4 regions of the Actinoplanes sp. NPDC019969 genome follow, and region 3 is predicted to be linked to each of the others. Evidence: riboswitches for the same ligand, from Rfam matches in the RefSeq annotation. Region 3 holds a riboswitch; each other region holds the start of a gene.
The links. A riboswitch is a leader RNA that binds a small molecule or an ion and turns the genes downstream of it on or off. The one in region 3 is predicted to bind cyclic di-AMP.
Positions count from the first base shown of each region.

Region 1: it holds a riboswitch for cyclic di-AMP, as region 3 does, so the genes downstream of both, ACZ3II_RS35985 (coiled-coil domain-containing protein) here and ACZ3II_RS09935 (transglycosylase family protein) in region 3, are expected to answer to the same signal.
Region 2: it holds a riboswitch for cyclic di-AMP, as region 3 does, so the genes downstream of both, ACZ3II_RS30515 (C40 family peptidase) here and ACZ3II_RS09935 (transglycosylase family protein) in region 3, are expected to answer to the same signal.
Region 4: it holds a riboswitch for cyclic di-AMP, as region 3 does, so the genes downstream of both, ACZ3II_RS26370 (C40 family peptidase) here and ACZ3II_RS09935 (transglycosylase family protein) in region 3, are expected to answer to the same signal.

Region 1 covers NZ_JBVHFK010000014.1:266,041-270,482, reverse strand. The annotation lists gene ACZ3II_RS36000 (TetR/AcrR family transcriptional regulator) at 1-339, opposite strand, end outside; gene ACZ3II_RS35995 (ABC transporter permease) at 524-1,420, shown strand; gene ACZ3II_RS35990 (ABC transporter ATP-binding protein) at 1,413-2,183, shown strand; gene ACZ3II_RS35985 (coiled-coil domain-containing protein) at 2,207-3,235, opposite strand; cyclic di-AMP (ydaO/yuaA leader) riboswitch at 3,240-3,377, opposite strand; cyclic di-AMP (ydaO/yuaA leader) riboswitch at 3,584-3,716, shown strand; gene ACZ3II_RS35980 (coiled-coil domain-containing protein) at 3,724-4,442, shown strand, end outside.
Region 2 covers NZ_JBVHFK010000011.1:179,395-183,836, forward strand. The annotation lists gene ACZ3II_RS30510 (CAP domain-containing protein) at 1-765, opposite strand, end outside; cyclic di-AMP (ydaO/yuaA leader) riboswitch at 1,287-1,411, shown strand; gene ACZ3II_RS30515 (C40 family peptidase) at 1,418-1,987, shown strand; gene ACZ3II_RS30520 (hypothetical protein) at 2,046-2,333, opposite strand; gene ACZ3II_RS30525 (anthrone oxygenase family protein) at 2,455-2,901, opposite strand; gene ACZ3II_RS30530 (TetR/AcrR family transcriptional regulator) at 2,991-3,566, shown strand; gene ACZ3II_RS30535 (hypothetical protein) at 3,853-4,320, opposite strand.
Region 3 covers NZ_JBVHFK010000002.1:728,818-733,259, reverse strand. The annotation lists gene ACZ3II_RS09940 (saccharopine dehydrogenase family protein) at 1-1,006, opposite strand, end outside; cyclic di-AMP (ydaO/yuaA leader) riboswitch at 1,213-1,360, shown strand; gene ACZ3II_RS09935 (transglycosylase family protein) at 1,361-1,909, shown strand; tRNA gene ACZ3II_RS09930 (tRNA-Arg) at 1,969-2,041, opposite strand; gene ACZ3II_RS09925 (calcium-binding protein) at 2,089-3,189, opposite strand; gene ACZ3II_RS09920 (LCP family protein) at 3,289-4,422, opposite strand.
Region 4 covers NZ_JBVHFK010000009.1:155,220-159,661, forward strand. The annotation lists gene ACZ3II_RS26365 (DivIVA domain-containing protein) at 1-531, shown strand, start outside; gene ACZ3II_RS26370 (C40 family peptidase) at 587-1,543, opposite strand; cyclic di-AMP (ydaO/yuaA leader) riboswitch at 1,569-1,706, opposite strand; gene ACZ3II_RS26375 (M56 family metallopeptidase) at 1,829-2,737, opposite strand; gene ACZ3II_RS26380 (BlaI/MecI/CopY family transcriptional regulator) at 2,734-3,087, opposite strand; gene ACZ3II_RS26385 (cytochrome ubiquinol oxidase subunit I) at 3,161-4,442, shown strand, end outside.

The sequences.
Region 1 (4,442 bases), on a different contig from region 3:
CATCAGGTCCGGGATGATCTGCGAGGCCATCCGGTGCTGCAGAGCCGTCTTCACGATCAGCAGGAGCAGCGCGAGGTCGCCGGCGAAGCTCCCGGTGTCGGGAAGCGGCACTTTCCGCTCCGCGACATCCGAGATTATCTCCATTACCATCTCGAGTTTGTTGCTCCATCGACGGTAGATGGCGGTCTTGCCGACCCCGGCTCGACGCGCCACCGCCTCGATGGACAGCCTGCCGTAACCCACCTCCGCCAGTTCGCTCATGACCGCGTTGCGGATCGCCACGGTGATGTCGCCTCGGAGCACCGCCGCTCCGGCTGGTGCCCGCTTGATAGTCGCCACAGAGTCACTATAGCGCTACGACGTAACGGTTGCGTTCCGCCGTTTGGTCGGCTACCGTCACAGCGACGTCGATACGAACCCGTTCCATCGGCGTCGGCGAGGGCCTGTCATGCTTTTTGCTGTGACCTCGCATCAGGCATCGGAACCCGCCCCCGGCGGGCCGACGAGATCGGAGCACCATCCCATGCCAGAGACGGCGGTCGCCTCGGCCGACGCCGGCCTCTCCCTCAAGGAGCTGGCCCGGCGCCATGGTCTGAGCTCTTCCGGACGGCTGCCCAGCCTTCCGGAGTACACCCGGCAGTTGTGGGAGTACCGGCACTTCGTCCGGGCGCACGCCGGAGCGAAGATAACCTCCTCGCTCGGCAGCACCAAGCTCGGCGCGGTGTGGCAGGTGCTCACACCGGTGATCAACGCCGCGGTGTACTACGTGATCTTCGGGTTGGTGCTGAACACGCACAACTCGATGGACAACTTCATCTCGTACCTGTGCATCGGGGTCTTCGTCTTCCAGTTCACCCAGTCGTCGGTGCAGATCGGGATGAACTCGATCACCGGCAACATCGGCATGATCCGCGCGCTGCACTTCCCACGGGCCACCCTGCCGGTCTCGGCCGCGCTGGTGGAGATCCGCAACTTCGTGGTCGCGGTGGTCGTCCTGCTCGGCATCGTGCTGATCGACGGTGAGCCGCTCACCTTCCAGTGGCTGCTCGTGGTGCCGATCCTGCTGCTCCAGTCGATCTTCAACACCGGGCTCATCATGTTCATGTCCCGGTACATCACCAAGATGAGCGACGTACGGCAGCTGGTCCCGTTCATCATGCGGTTCTGGCTGTACGGGTCCGCCGTGCTCTACCCGGTGACCCAGTTCGAGAGCGTGCTGAGCGGCTGGCAGCTCCAGGTCGTCGAGGCGAACCCGATGCTGGTCTTCATCGAGCTGACCCGCCACGCGCTGCTCGAGGGCACGACGCTGGCCAACCCGCCGCTCGTGCTGTGGATCCAGGCGACCGTCTGGAGCCTGGCGGTCGGCATCCTCGGTTTCGTCTACTTCTGGCGCGGAGAGAAGGGCTACGGCCGTGGCTGACAACGAGCGCGTCCCCACCGTCATCGCCGATGACGCCCACATCATCTACCGCGTCCTGCAGGGCCCCGGCGCCGGCAACAGCCCGCTGGCCAGCTTCAAGCGCATCGCCACCCGGACCAAGAACACCAACGTCCGCGAGGTGCACGCGGTCAAGGGCGTCAGCTTCGTCGCCTACCGCGGCGAGGCGATCGGCCTGATCGGCACCAACGGCTCCGGCAAGTCCACCCTGCTGCGCGCGGTCGCCGGCCTGCTGCCGGTCTCCCGGGGCGGGATCTACGCCGCCGGCCAGCCGTCCCTGCTGGGTGTGAACGCGGCCCTGATGAACGAGCTGCCCGGCGACCAGAACGTCGAGCTGGGCTGCCTCGCGATGGGCATGTCGCCGGCCGAGGTGCAGGCGAAGAAGGACGAGATCATCGAGTTCTCCGGCATCAACGAGAAGGGTGACTTCTCGTCCCTGCCGATGCGGACCTACTCGTCGGGCATGTCGGCCCGGCTGCGGTTCTCCATCGCCGCCGCGAAGCAGCACGACGTGCTGCTGATCGACGAGGCGCTGGCCACCGGTGACGCCAGCTTCCGCAAGCGCAGCGAGGCGCGGGTCCGCGAGCTGCGCGCCCAGGCCGGCACGGTCTTCCTGGTCAGCCACAGCGAGCAGTCGATCCGGGACACCTGCGAGCGGTGCATCTGGCTGGAGGCCGGCCTGATCCGCGCCGACGGCCCCACCGCCGATGTGATGAAGGAGTACGAGGCCTTCTCCCGCAGGTAGGCCCCGTACTCCTCCGGGTGTTTCTAGTTGACCGACAGGTGCACGTGGTTGGTGTGGTCGCTGGACGGGTCTCCGCCCGCCCCGCTGTACGACTTCCAGCCACTGCTCGGTAGCCAGATCCGCCGGTACCAGATCACGTAGAGCACGTCGAGGGTCTCGGCGTTGTTGATGAAGTAGTTCGCCAGGTTGTCGCCGTAGGTCTTGTCCGACCCGGTGGCGTCACCACCGAAGGTGCCCTTCTCCGAGGAGAAGTCACACGCCCGCCCCTTGGGATGCTCGCCACTGTTCTGCGTCCGCCAGCACTTCGTGTAGCGGGTGAAGCCGTCCGCACGAGCCTCGTTGTAGGCGTGCAGCAGGGTCGGCGTGACACAGCCGCCGGTGCCGGTCGGGTCCGTCTTGTTGCAACCGGATCCGCTCGGCCCGGGGGCCGCGTCGGGGCTGTCGCCGCCGTCCGACGACGAGCGGGCCTCGGCGCCCTGGTTGGCCGCCTTGAGAGCGGCCTCCGCGGCGGTCTTCTGCTTCGCCATCACGGTGACCTGCTTCTGCTGGTCCCGGACGGTGATGTCGATGGCGCTCTTGGCCTTCTGGCGGGCTTCCAGGGTGCTCTTGAGGTCCTGGATCGCCTTGTTCTGGTCGGCCGCGATGGTGGCCAGGGTCTCGGCCCGGTCCATGAAGCCCTCGGGCGAGTCCGCGCTGAGCAACGCCGCCATCGGGCCGGCCCGGCCGGCGGTGTACGCCTGGCTCGCGATCATGTCGAGGGTCTTCTGCTGCGGCCCGACCGCGGCGTCCAGGCGCTTGACCTCCGCGGCCAGCTTGACCTGCTGGGCCTTCGAGGCCTTCAGCTTCTTCTGCGCCTCCACGAACCCGCTGGAGGCCTTCTCGAGTTGTTTGATCAGGGCGGCCGAGCCGCCCTCGCCGTCGTCCCCGGTGCCTCCGGGTGCGGCGAGCAGCCGGGGGGCCGCGGTGGCCGGCGTCGCGGTGACGGCCAATCCGCACGCGGTGATCAGCAGCGCCAGCAGCGCCGCTAATCGCCGCGCAGTGAACTGCAGCACAGGCGTTTCCTTCCGTCGGCCGCCGGCCGGGTTAGCTGACGGGTTCGGGACGAAGGAAAATCCCTACCGCTCGGCGCGGATTCACCCCGGTGGGAATTGGATCCCCGGCTCGCCGATGGTGACGATTAGGCGGCGGTTCCCATGCGGAACCGCAACGACCATACCGAAGCGATCGACGGATCGACAGTTCTTGTACTTCCCGCGATTGCCTCACCACATGTAGTGACAGCAATTACAGAAAGTGGTTGCAAGGTAACACTTTTGACGGTTCTCCGGGCCTGATACGCAGCGATATCTCGGGTAAACTGGCCGCCGGTCCTGCCAGGACGGCACCGCCCCCGAGTTGCCGGCAGGCCGCCGCCCAATCGCTGTGAAAGGCGAGCCGGGGAACCAGGTAACTGGGGTGTATCCGCAGTTTGCGGTAGGGATCGCTTCCGTCCCGAACCCGTCAGCTAACTCGGTCGGCGGTGCGACGGAAGGAACTGTTGATGACAGCAAGTCCCCGCCGGTGGCTGATACTCGCCCTGGCGCCGCTGGTGGCTGCCGCAATGTTCATGGCACCGGCCACCCCCGCGTCTGCCGAGCCCGGTGGCACCTCGGCGACACCCGCCGAGGACGCGGAAGACAAACTGATGTCGTCGGTGATGGAGTCCACCAACCGGCGCTACGTCGCCGCGAAGGCGGCGGTCACGGCATCGGTGAAGGCACAGAAGCAACTGAACGCGGAGATCAAGGCCGCCGAGGCCCGCCGGAGCGCGCTGATCCCCGAGGTCAACTCCATCGCCCGCCAGCAGTACATGACCGGCGATGTCAGCACGCTCAGCTACCTGCTCAGCAGCGACTCCTCGGGCGACTTCCTGAACAAGGCGGTCTCGCTCGAAGAGATCAACGGCGTGCACGACAGGAAGCTGAACGAGCTCAACACGGTGGTCCGCGAGGTCACCGAGAAGAAGACGGCGCTCGACGCCGAGGTCAAGAACGAGCAGACCCAGCTCGCGGTGCTGCAGAAGCAGAAGGACTCGGCCGCCGAGCAGATCGAGCTCCTCGGTGGCAACACCGGTATCAACGACACGATCAGCAAGGGCTTCGTCGACGCGACGTCGAAGATCGCGGCCCCGGCGCCGCGGAACTCCAGCGGTGGCTTCTCCCCGGAGGGCTGCACCGAGGAGGACCCGCTCAACGGCGGATGTGTCACCAAGCGGACGCT
Region 2 (4,442 bases), on a different contig from region 3:
CTGGGTCCAGTACCGGGTGCCCGAGGACGACTTCGCCAGGCCGACGCCGATCTCCGTGTAGCTGCAGTTGAGGATGTTCGCCTTGTGACCGGGACTGTTCATCCAGCCGTCCATCACGCTCGCCGCGCTGGTGTAGCCGGCGGCGACGTTCTCGGCGACACCCCGCCACCGGTAGCCCTCGGCGGTGACCCGGTCGCCCATGCTCGCCTCGCCGGGCAGCTGGTGCGACATGCTGTTCTGCGCGGCCTGCAGCTCGGAGTGCTTCTGCGCCGCCGCCTCCAGCCGCGACTCGCTGCTCAGGCCGGAGCAGCCGGCCTTCTGCCGTTCGGCGTTCACGAGGCGGATCACCTCGGCGTTGACCGAGGAGGAGCCGCCGCCGGACGGCGCGGTGGTCGTCGCGGTCGGCGCCGCCGTGGGTGACTTGGTACGCCGCTTGTTCGCCGCCGCCGTCGTCGGCGTGGCCGACGGACGGGCCGTCGACAGGGTGGTCGGGGCCGCCGCCACCGGGGCCGACGCGGACGGCGCGGCGGGCTTCGAGGCCGCGGCCGGCGTGGTCGGCGCCAGGCTCGGCACGTCGCCGGCGCTCGGGGCGGTCGTCGCGGCGGCGGCGGTGGTGGTGCCGGCCGGGGCGGCCGCGGTCAGGCGGACCTCCTGGTCGCCGGAGCCGGTCCCGGCCACGATGGCGGCGGAGCCGGCGCCGATCAAACCGAGGGCCCCGACCATGGTCAGGGTGTAGCGGATCCGCCGGTTCGGGGGGATGGGCACGGACTTTCACCTCGTCGGCTCTGAAGGAACAGCGGTACATGCAGCCGACTCACTATTCATTCCGAAAGCGCGCGAAGATCGATCCTAAGAAATCATTAAGGTTTGCTTCATCAAGAACTAACGCACCCCCGTTCACCGGTCCGGCCGGTGTCATTCCGCCGCCGGGCGCGATCTCGTCACCCGGTCGGCTGACGGGCGTGACGGGGGCCGGTGGACGAGTTGCGTGTTCCCGTTCACAGATCATCAGCAGTAATGCGTGACCACCTGAATGCGGAGCGCGACGGGAAACTGCGCGGCGACCTTACAAACCGGACATCTGCTCGCCCGGCCGGCACGGACCGTCATCGCGACGGCGGAGGCGGCCGGCGCCGAACCGGGCTATCAAGGAGGGGCGGCGGGCACCTGCCCGCCGGTCGTGCCGACCTGGATCACGCCGAGCCCTGCCCCGGTCCGGCGGCACGAACCGCATGACGAGTCATGAGGCAATCGGGGGCAGGGACGGGGGACCCAGACATCGACCCTCGGCCGGCACGCCGTCCACGGTGGCCGGGCCGACGGGTCTCGGGGTGAAGCCGCAGCTCGCGGCCGGGCAATCCTTCGCGCCCGAACCCGACAGCTAACCTCGCAGGCGTGCCGGAGGGATTCCTTCACCGTGCGCGTTCGCACCCTGAGCCGGCCCCGCACCCTGGGCGCCGGCACCATCGCCCTGTCCGTGGGTCTCGGTCTGCTGACCGGCGGGCTCGGCACACCACAGGCCGCCTCGGCCGCCCCGCAGACCGCCGGCGTCACCACCGTCCGGGCGTTCTCGCAGGCCGGCGCGACTGTCGCTCGCACCGTCACCGTCCAGGCCGCCACCGCGAAAGCTCAGGCGGCCGGCGTCCGGGTCGTCAACGAGGCGGCCCGGCACAAGGGCAAGTGGTACAAGTTCGGCGCCGTCGGGCCGAACCGGTTCGACTGCTCCGGCTTCACCCTGTACGTCTACAAGAAGACCACCGGGCGCAAGCTGCCGCACAAGGCGAACCTGCAGCAGAAGTACGGCAAGCCGGTCGCCAAGGCCAAGGCCCGGCCCGGCGACCTGATCATCATCCGGAAGGGCTCGTACGGCACGCACGCCGGCATCTACGCCGGTGGCGGCAAGATGTGGTCGGCTCCGCGGACCGGCAAGACGGTCAGCAAGCAGAAGATCTGGAGCAGCAACTACGTCGTACGGCGTCTGGTCTGACCCGGACATCGCAACCGCCCGCACCCACCGGCGACATCGGGGTGCGGGCGGTTCCTCCTCAGGCTCGGCTGCGCCCCGCGTTCCTGACCGCGAGAGCGAGCAGGAGGGCACCGAGCAGCGCGGGACCGCCGATCAGCGCCACGTCGTCGAGCTTGGCGTTCAGGTCCTGCTCGAGGTATTCCTCCTCGAGCACCAGGGTGTACAGCAGGAACCCGCTGGCTGCCAGCAGCGTGACGCCGAGACCGATCAGCGTCGTACGGCGCGCTGCTCGCAGGCCCACGGCGATGAGAACGACGAGGGCGGCGATCACCGCGAGATGCCAGTACTGGAAAACCAACGAACTCACCACCGTGCAGAGGCCGACCCGACGCCCGGCACCGTAACAACCGGCCGCACGCGCGCCGATCAACGGCTCGGGACGGGACGGTGGAACGGGAAGGCGAGGGTGGCCCGGATCGCGGTGCCGATCAGGCGAGAGCGGCGGCCAGCAGGGCGAACGCGGCGATGATGAGGGCGACGCGGACGTAGTGCAGGCGGTCCCAACGGCTCCCCTGCTGTTTCCAGTCGGCGGGCCGGTTCTCCGGGGTCCACGTCTTGCTGCGGTTGTTGATCGGCACCAGCAGCAGGATCGACATGACCACGCTGAGCAGCAGCAGCGCCGCGGCGATGACGGTCAGGCCGATGCCGGGACCGCCCCATCCGGCGACCGCCCAGGCCGCGACCAGCAGGAGCGAGCCGATGTACCAGACGGGCATCACGGCGCCGAGCATCCGGCCGCCGTGGGCGCGGCCGAGCTGGCCGCTGTCCTCGGGAAGCGCGGCGAGGATCGGGTTGACGACGAAGGCGACGGCGAACTCCACCCCCACCATCACGCCGACGACCACGACGGTGACCACTGCCAGTGCGCTGAGCATGTCGACCCCTTGAAATCCAGCGCTGCTAGGAATTGATGCAACGCTAGCCCTACCGCTGCTCGCTTGTCTAGCGGTGCTAGCATTCCGTCATGCCGGTACAGGAACGCAAGGAACGCGAACGCGCCGAACGGGAGCGCCTGATCGTGGCGACCGCCCGCGAGATCGCCGAGCAGCAGGGCTGGGACGCGGTCACCACCCGCCGGCTGGCCGAGCGCATCGAATACAGCCAGCCCGTGCTCTACAGCCACTTCCGGGGCAAACGCGAGATCATCGGCGCCGTCGCCGTCCAGGGCGCCGCCGAGATGGCGGTCGCGCTGCGGGCCGCGACCGCCGCCGCGGACTCCCCGCGCGCCCGGGTCACCGCCCTCGCCCGCGCCTACCTCGACTTCGCCACCGGCAATCCGGCCGTCTACGACGCCATGTTCGAGCTGGACGGCGGCCTGGCCTTCGCCGAGGAGGACACCCCGCAGCCGCTCAAGGACGCGTTCGCCGCCCTGCTGGACACTCTCGGCGAGGTCGCCGGCGACGGCGTCGAGCCGGGCCTGTTCACCGAGGTGTTCTGGGCCGCCCTGCACGGCCTGGCCACCCTTACCCGCGCCGGCCGCCTCCCACCCGCCGCCGCCGGGTCACGGGTGGAGCTGCTGATGAACCGGTTCGCGCCCTAGGTTCTCACCCGGCGCAGCGCCGCACTCCGGAACCGTCCATCAGCACGGCGATGTACGGCCCGCCGGCAGCCACCGGCATTCGAAGATCCTCCGTGTGATAGCCGCCGGCTACGAACGGCTCATCGGCTTGGCCGCAACGGCGGAAGAGGCTGCGGAACTGGTCGCCGAGAACCTGCCGCCCGACCTGTCGCTCCCTGACGTGTGCTGGTCAACGCGTCGAAGAAGCATGGGCCCGAACGCTCGCGGTGGCCAGGCGGTGAGCCGTCACGCACGTGCGGCCCTCGTATCACGCGGATGCGCCACTGATGAAGGCCTCCGGCCGGCACAGCACGGTGATGCGATACGACAGGCCGACGTTGGACCAGATCTGGCCCCGCAGCGTGAGGCAGATGCCGACCCGGTCCTCGTGCTCCGGGTGCTCGAAGAAATCCGCACGCGGGTCCGCGATGGCGCTGACCAGCCCCTGTGTGCCCTGCTTGGTGCCCGGCACCTGAAGCAGGCCGACGACGACCTGGATCTCGGCGTCGTCGAGCTCGGCGACGGTGTACCAGTGGGTGTCCGGCAGAAACAACTGCGAGTCGACAACGCGCCGCTGGTAGTTCGGTCCCATCATCCCGGATTCCGGGTCGGGGATGTCACCGATCCAGGCCGTCCCCGCGAAGTCGGTGCGCAACCGCTGAGCGTCGGAACGGAACTCCGTCACGAGCGTGTCGAGACGAGGCTGGGCGGCGAGGTGCACGGAGGCGTCGGTCATGATCGCACTCTAATCCGGGCCGGTGACACCCACCGTGGCCACGGTGGGTGTCGGGATCCGGATGCTCGCCTTCGCCGCATCGAGGCGGAGTGATGGCCGGGCGCTTCCGGCCGCGCCGGCCA
Region 3 (4,442 bases):
TGGTGCGGGTGAAGACGTCCACGGTGAAGTGCCCGTTGCGCTGGGTGCTCTCGCTCGGGCCGGTGCCGGGGGCGGGCAGAATCCGGTCCAGGACGAACCGGACCGGCGGCACCGCGAAGCCGATCACCAGGCCGTTCAGCACGGCCTTGGTGGCCAGGGCGAGGACCGGCGCGACCGGCGAGGTGCCGACGCTCATCACCTCGCGGTAGCGGAACGACCTGCCGTACGCCCAGTCACGCAGCGCGTTGCTACGGCGTACCACCCGGGTGTTGTAGGACGCCATCACGAACGGCGCCAGGTGACCGCGCAGACTGGGGTCCACGTCGGAACCGGCCAGCGTGATCATGTCGGGCTGACGGCCCAGGTCGGGTTCGGTCTTGCGGTCCGGGCTGAGCGAGTACGGGCTCGCCCCGATCGCCCGCAGCCGCCGGTCGTTCTTCATCACGTCGACCTGGTGGCGCATGGAGTCGATGGTGCCGCCGCTGACCCCGCCGCGCATGCTGGTAACCACCAGCGTGGTGTCGGTCAGTTCCCCCGCGTCGTCGGCCTGCGCCTGTGCATGCAGGACATGCACTCCGATATCGGACGGGATCGAGTCGAAGCCGCACGAGTGCACGATCCGTGCGCCGGTGCGCCGGGCGGTCTCATGGTTCTCGTCGATGCTGTCCCGGGCGAACAGGACCTCACCGGTCAGGTCGACGTAGTCGGTGCCGCTTTCCGCGCAGGCGCGGGCGAGCGGACGACCATATTTCGCGTACGGGCCGACGGTCGTCACCACGACGCGGGTCCGGCCGGCCATCGTGGTCAGGGCCGCCTCGTCGGACGCGTCGGCGACCACGATGGGCCAGTCCAGACCGAGACGCTCCAGTTTCGCCGCCGACCGCCCCGCCAGCGCGATCCGTGTGCCGGTGGGCGCATGCCCGGCGAGATGCCGTGCCACCAGCGCACCGACGAAACCGGAGGCACCGTAGACGATCACGTCGAACTCGCGCTGTTGATCGCTCATGGCTGCCGATTGTGCACCTTCGGTGGAGGGATGTGTAGCCGTTACGCCACGCCGAGATCAGCCAAATATCCACACAAAGGAAGATCAAAGCGGCTAATTTGTGACCTACAACTCCATTGCCGCGTCTTGAACTTGTCAGTCGAGCGCGGCGAGTCGGCAAGCCCGCTGCGGCGGGCACCGTGGCCGGAACGCCGAGTCCTGCCGCCGGCCACGGATCAACGAACCCATCGGCATGGAGCGGGGGACCCAAGAGTTCCTCGGCGCTACGGCGCCTCGGGGTGAAGCCGCACCACGCGGCCGGGCACCTCTGCCCGAACCCGACAGCTGACCTCGCAGGCGTGGAGGACAGAACTCATGGCTCAGACAAGTAAACAACTGCACCGCGCCCTCGGACTGGCCGCCGCCTGCCTGGCCGGCAGCGTCGCCCTGGCCGGGCCGGCCGCCGCCACCGGATCGGACGGGATCAACTGGGACGCCATCGCCCAGTGCGAGTCCGGCGGGCGGTGGGGCATCAGCACCGGCAACGGGTACTACGGCGGGCTGCAGTTCAGCGGGAGCACGTGGCGCGCGTACGGCGGCGGCAGATACGCCAGCACCGCCAACCGGGCCTCCCGATCCGAACAGATCGCCATCGCCCAGCGGGTGCTGCGCGGGCAGGGTCTCGGCGCCTGGCCGGTCTGCGGGCGGCGCAACGCCTTCAAACCCGCGTCGCGCAGCAAGATGCGCACGGTCTCGGTGAACCGGAGCACCTCCCGGACGTACGTGGTGCGCCCCGGCGACACCCTGGCCGCGATCGCCTCCCGGCTCCGCATGTCGGGTGGCTGGCAGGCGTTGTACCGGGCCAACGCGGGAACCCTGCACAGCCCGCATCACCTGCGGGTGGGAGAGCGGCTGCGATTCTGACGCCTCCCCGGAACGACTCCGGCCGTCCCGCGCGCACGCGGGACGGCCGGAGGATCCTGTGGGCCCGGCGCGACTTGAACGCGCGACCTACCGCTTAGGAGGCGGTTGCTCTATCCACTGAGCTACGAGCCCGACGAACCTGAGGGTACCAGCCGGAATCGGCGGGCCGCCCCGGTCCGTCAGTTGGCGTCGACGCGTTCGCAGCCGGTGACCGTGTCACCGGGGGTACGCAGGCACGCGTCGCCGTTGGCGCCCTGCGCACCGCCGCTCAGCAGGTCCTTCTGGTCGTTGCCGCCGTCCCGGCCGTCCAGTTGGTCGTCGCCCGCGCCGCCGTACAGCCGGTCGGCGCCGGGCCCGCCGTCGAGGCTGTCGTCGCCGCCGTTGCCGACGATCGTGTCGTTGCCGAAGCCGCCGCCCAGCACGTCCGCGCGGGCGGTGCCGTAGAGCGCGTCGTTGCCGTAACCGCCGTAGATGCCCTCGACGTCGGTCCGGATCGTGTCGTGCTCGCCCGCCGCGCCGTCGTCGCGGGACACCCCGTCGGCGTCGGCGGCGATGGCACGGTTGTAGCTGTACTGGACGATGTCGCCGTCGGCGCCGCCGGAGAACACGTCCGCGTCGGTACGGATCTGGTCACCGTAGGGCTCCAGCGGGCTGAAGACGTCGCTGCCGGCCTCGCCGTAGAAGACATCGTTGCCGCCGCCGCCGAGGAAGAGGTCGCCCCCGGCGCCGCCGTGGACGACGTCGTTGCCGAACCCGTCCTGGATGCTGTCGGCTCCCGCGCCACCGGACAGCAGGTCGGCGTCGTAGCTGCCGTCGAGGCTGTCGTTGCCACCCCCGCCCCAGATCCGGTCCCGGCCGCGGTCGCCGCTCAGCCGGTCCCAGGAGGCGCCGCCGGCGATGCTGTCGTCGCCGATCCCGCCGCTCGCCACCATGGGCAGGCCGGAGCTGTTGGTGATCGCGTCGTTGAGGTCGTAGGTGTACGCCTCCACCAAGGCCGGGACGCGGCCGTTGGCGCAGCGGACCCTCGTCGCGTCGCCGGCGACCGCCGTGCAGCCGGCGCCCGCCTTGACGGCGACCCGGTCGTCGATCGTGACGGTGTTGCCGGAGCGGGTGACGACGACGGCGTTCTGCTTGCCGGACGCGGCCCGGAAGAGCACCTGGCTGCCGCTCATCGAGGCGGTGCCGGTGGTGGCGGCCTGGGCCGGCATCGCGAGCAGGCCGCTGCACGCGGTGACGAAGAGAATGACGCCGGCCGAAGCCGGGCGGATGGCACGCGACAAGTGGACCCTCCCCGGGGATCCTGGCGGTGATCGATCACCGCGCGGTACCCGGATGATAGAACGGTACCGTTACGGCGTCACTGCCGGGATCGAGGGAAGTCAGTTCTGCAGGTTCACGTACTCCGGGTGGTCGAGGAGGAAGGCGGCGACCTTGTCCTCGCGCACTGCCTGGAAGAACTCCTTGGTCGACGGGACCAGTTCCTCGCCGAGGTACCGGCCGCCGCTGGAGAACCGGCCGCCGCCGGGCAGCTTGACCGTGGTCATGTCGTCGACGTTGAGGTTCTTGAGGGCCAGCGCCCACTCCAGCACCGAGTGACCGCCACCGGAGAACGTCAGCGAGTCGCCGGCCGCGCTCATCACCTTCATCAGCTTGGACGGGCTGGTGACCACGTCCTTGCTCATCGCCTGCTTGGCCAGGGCCTTGACGAACTGCTGCTGGTGACGCTGCCGGTCGTAGTCGCCGTTGGGCAGCCCGTACCGCTGGCGCACGTAGTCCAGGGCCTCCCACGCCTGCAGGTGGTAGGTGCCCTTCTTGTAGACCTTCTGGACGCCGATGTACGGGTGGTCGCAGCTGTTGTCGGCACATCGGGCCAGCCGGTCCCGGCCGCTGCCGTCCGGCTTCTTGTGTTCGGACTTCACGTCCTGGTCGATCGTCATGGTGACGCCGTCCATCGCCTCGACGATCTTCTGGAAGCCGCCGAAGTTGACGATCGCCCCGGCGTCGAACTCCTTGATCCCGGTGTAGCCGCTGACCGTCTTCGCGAGCAGCTGGAAGCCCTGGGAGGTGCTGTACTTGCCGTCGCCGAGCCGGCTGCCCAGCGACATCGCGGAATTGATCTTCCCGCTGCCGCCGCCGAAGCCGCTCTTGCTGAATTCCGGGATGTCGACGTACAGGTCGCGGGGCATCGAGAACAGATAGACGGTGCTCATGTCGGCGGGGATGTGCGCCAGGATGATCGAGTCGGAGAGCGGCGCGGTGTGGGTGTCCCGCGGGTCGATGCCGACCAGCAGCAGATTGAGCGGGCCCTTGATCTCCGGCTTCTCCTCCGGCGCCTCGGCGGCGTGCGCCGGGTTCGCCTCGAAGATGGTGTCGTCGGTCACCGCGTCGGTGTACTTCGAGACCAGGGACTGGGCGGTCACGACGGTGCCACCGCTGGCGACAACCAGGACAGTTCCGAAGATCGTGCTCAGGCGTGCCCAAAGCGGCGAGCGCCGTTTGACCGATTTCGCCACCGATTCCCCGTTCCGATCAT
Region 4 (4,442 bases), on a different contig from region 3:
GGCGGCGATCCCGGGGTGGCCGTCACGACGGTGCTGAACTCCGAGGTCGCCGAGCTGACCGCCCGGCTGCGGCAGATGCGCGAGGGCCTGGCCCGGGCCGAGCACGAGGCCCGGGAGATGCAGATGCGGCTGCAGCGCGCTCACGAGGAGGCGCGGTCGGCGCCGGCCGGCCCGCCGGCCGGTGACGGTGACGTCCGGGTGCTGATGATGGCGCAGCGGACGGCGGACGAGCACGTCCGGGACGCCCAGCGCGAGTCGGCGGATCTGCTGGCCGGCGCGCGGGCCGAGGCCGACCAGGTCACCGGGGACGCGGAGCGGTCCGCGGGCGCCATCGAGGCGGACGCGCAGCGCAGCCACACCGAGGCGATGGACGATCTGGCCCGGAGCCGGGCGGCCGTGATCGAGGAGATCGCCCGCCTGGACCAGCTGGCCGTCGGCTACCGCTCGGCGCTCGGCGACCACGTCCACCGGCAGCTGCAGGACCTGGACGGGGTGCCCGGCCTGCCGGCGCTGGCCGACGGCCGCGCCTGACACGAAAGAGACCGCCGTCGGACTGCGACGGCGGTCTCCGCGGGATGATCGGCGATCAGCCCGGCCGGCGGTAACCGGCGATGGGCCCCCGGTCGATGGTCGCCATCCGCACATGGTCACCCGTGTGCGGAGCGTGCACCACCATGCCGCCTCCGATGTAGATGGAGACGTGGTGCACGTCGGAGAAGTAGAAGACCAGGTCGCCCGGCTTCAGCTCCGCGCGGCTCACCGGCGTGGTGGAGCCCCACTGATCCTTCGTGTAGTGCTCGAGGTGCACCCCGACCGATTTCCACGCCTCCTGCGTCAGACCCGAGCAGTCGTAGCTGTTCGGGCCGTTGGAGCCGAAGACGTACGGCTTGCCGATCAGGTCACACGCCTTCTGGGCGGCACGGCCGCCCTTGTCGTTCGTGTAGGTGACCGGGCAGGGGCCGGTGCGCAGCGGGCCGTCGTCGGCGTTCGCCTTGCCGTACGCGGCGATCCGGAGCTGCTGGAGCTTCGTGATCTCCTTCTCGATCGCGGTCTTCTTCTGCTTGAGGTCGGTGTCCCGGACGGTGATCTCCGACGTCATCCTGTCGACCGCGGCCTTGTCGGCGGCGTACTTGTCCCGCAGTTTGGTGACCTCGACGATCGACGCCTTGCGGTTCTGGGCGAGCTGGTCGAGAAGGGTGAGCTTCTCGGCGAACCCGTCCGGGTCACCGCTGAGCAGCGCGTTGGCCACGCTGGGCGGCCCCGCGATGTAGGCGTCGACGGCCAGCCCACGCACCTCGACCATCGCGGCGTCCACCTGCTTCTGCAGCGGGGCCAGGGTCTTGGCGAGCGACTTCTGCTGCGTCCGCAGCTTGGTCAGCTTGTTGTGGGTGTTGTTGTAGTCCTCGATGACGGGCTCGAGCTTGTTCCACTCTCCGTCGATCTGCGCCTCGACGTCAGACGGCGAGGGAGTGGCGTAGGCGACGGACGGACCCGCGAGAACGATGCCTACCGTGGCCATGACGGACAGCAGCAGGGTGCGCATCCGTTTCACGTAAGCGCGTTGTCCTTTCTTCCCACTCGGCCGCCGACCGGGTTAGCTGACGGGTTCGGGCGGGAAGTCTGCCCGGCCGCCCTCCGCAGGAAGGCGGCTTCACCCCAGTTGCTCGGTTCCCCGGTTCGCATCCGCGATTAGGCGGTGGTTCGCCAGATCAGCCGGTTGACCGATGGGGGGCTGCCGAACCGGGGACCACCGTACTCGGATCAAGGCGGCAAATGAAGGTCGCACACGCCGCCGCACGTTACGCACTGTCAGCAACACGGAGCGTGATCAAAAAGGCCAGGTGTTCACGGCCCTGCCCAGCCACGGCACCACCAAGATCACGGTGGGTAGCACCAGCAGGCCGGTCGCGGCGGCCGCGCCGGCCACGGTGAGGGCGGCGGAGGCGCGGTCCGGATCGGACAGGCGGGCCAGCCGGCGGCGCCGGGACTCCCCCTCCGGGTCGGCGGTCACCTCCTCCGCCAGGGGGACGGCGTCGGCCAGCGTCGCCAGGGCGGCACGCAGCGGACCCGGGCCGGTCCGGCGCCGTGCGGCGTCGTCCGCCACCATCTCCAGCAGCAGATGTACGGCGTCGAGGGGCACCTTCGAGCGCAGCGGCCGCGGCACCGCCTGATAGAACGCCGTGAACGACTCCATCACCAGCTCGTGCCGGTGCCGCAGGTGGGCGCGCTCGTGGGCGAGGACGGCGTCGACCTGGTCACGGTCGAGCACGCGCAGCACCCCGTCACTGAGCACCACCCGGGGCTGACGGCCGGGCACGCAGTAGGCGAGCGGCAGGGGGCCGTCGAGGACCCGTACCTCCTCGCCGCCGAGATCCTCGTGGCGCTCGACCCGGTCGAGCAGGTCCACGAGCATCCGGTGCCGGGCGCGGCGGGCGCGGGCCCGGGAGCTGACCCGGACCAGCGAGACGATCAGCCGGATCACGATGGTCGCGGCGACGGCCAGGGAGAACAGCAGCGCGGCGACGGTCTCCGGGTGGTGGGCGCCGGCGGCCCGGGCCATCTCCTCCGGAGCGGCGAGGACCACACCGAGGGCGCAGAGTACGGCGGTGAGCGTCAGTGACTGCCAGAGCAGGACGCCGGCGACCGGGGCGCGGTCGGTCCAGCGGGCACGCGCCAGGACGGTCGGCACGACCAGTGACAGGGTCAGGCCGAGGGCGCCGAGCAGGAGGGCGGTCACCGCTCGATGTTACGGGCCTTCTCGATCAGCGCCGTCAGAGCTTCGGGCGGCAACTGGCCGACGAAGTAGGCGAGGGCGGCGTCCCGGTCGGGGGTGGCGCTGAGTGCGTCGAGCATCACACCGGCGGTCATCTCCTCGCGGGTCTGCGCGGGGGCGTACCGGTAGGCGCGGTCGGCGCGCTGCTGGACGACGAGGCCCTTCTTGGCGAGCCGGTCCAGGACGGTCATCACCGTCGTGTACGCCAGGTCGCGGTCACGACTGAGCAGCTCGTGCACCTGCCGGACGGTGAGCGCCTCGCGCGCGTCCCACAGTTTCGTCATGACCTCGCGCTCGAGATCGTTCCTCGCCATGTGAGCCACTCTACTTCAAGACGTCGTACTACGCGTCGTAGTATCTACTACGAATCGTCGTAGAGGGGTTGCCATGGACGTGCTCGACCTGACGCGATTGCAGTTCGCGGTCGTGACGATCTACCACTACCTGTTCGTGCCGGTGTCGATCTGCCTGTCCGCCACCGCGGCCGGGCTCCAGCTCGCCTGGATGCGCACCGGCAAGGACAAGTACCTGCACCTGACCAAGTTCACCGGCAAGCTGCTGATCGTCACGTTCGCCGTCGGCGTGGTCACCGGGCTCGTGCAGGAGTTCCAGTTCGGGCTGGGGTGGAGCGCGTTCGCCCGGTTCTACGGCGACGTCTTCGGGCCGACCCTCGCGATCGAGGGCATGCTGGCGTTCTTCCTCGAGGCCACGTTCCTCGCGCTGTGGTACTTCGGGTGGGACCGGCTCCCCCGCCGCGTCCACGCCGCCACCATCGTGGTCGTCGCCGTCGGGACGCTGCTGTCGGCGTACGTCATCCTGGCCGCCAACTCCTTCATGCAGAACCCGGTGGCGTACGCGTTCGACGAGACCACCGGCCGCGCCCACCTCACCAGCTTCACCGACCTGATGACCAACGAGGTGGTGCTCGCCGCGTTCCCGCACACCATGGGCGGCGCCGCGATGGCCGGCGGTGGCCTGCTGATGGCGATCGGGATCTGGCGCGCCGTCGCCGACCGCGCGTTCCTGACCCTGTCGAAGGTGGGCGCGTGGACCATGCTCATCGGCGGTGCCGTGACCGCGATCAGCGGCGACCACCTCGGCAAGGTGATGACCGCCGTGCAGCCGATGAAGATGGCCGCCGCCGAGGCCCTCTACGAGACCACCACCGCGGCGCCATTCTCCCTCTTCGCGATCGGGGAACTCGGCCACGACCGGCCGTTCTTCAGCATCGAGATCCCGGGACTGCTGTCGTTCCTCGGCACCGGGTCGTTCGGCGGCACCGTGCAGGGCATCGACGACCTCCAGGCGCAGTACGTGGCCCAGTTCGGTCCCGGCAGCTACGTGCCGATGATCCCGGTGGCGTTCTGGACGTTCCGGCTCATGATCGGTGCCGGGGTGCTCGGGATGGCGCTGGCCGCGTACCACCTCTGGTCCACCTGGGAGACGACCCGCCGCGTACCGCTGCTCCCCCGGATCCTGCAACCCGGCGGCGGAACGCCGCGCTGGCTCACGCGGTTCGTGCTGATCGCCCCGATGATCCCGGCGGCCGCCAACACGTTCGGCTGGATCTTCACCGAGACCGCCCGGCAGCCGTGGCTCGCGTTCGGCATCTCCACGGTCGCCGACGGCATCTCCCCCGGCCTCACCCGCGCCGAGGTGATCGCGTCAC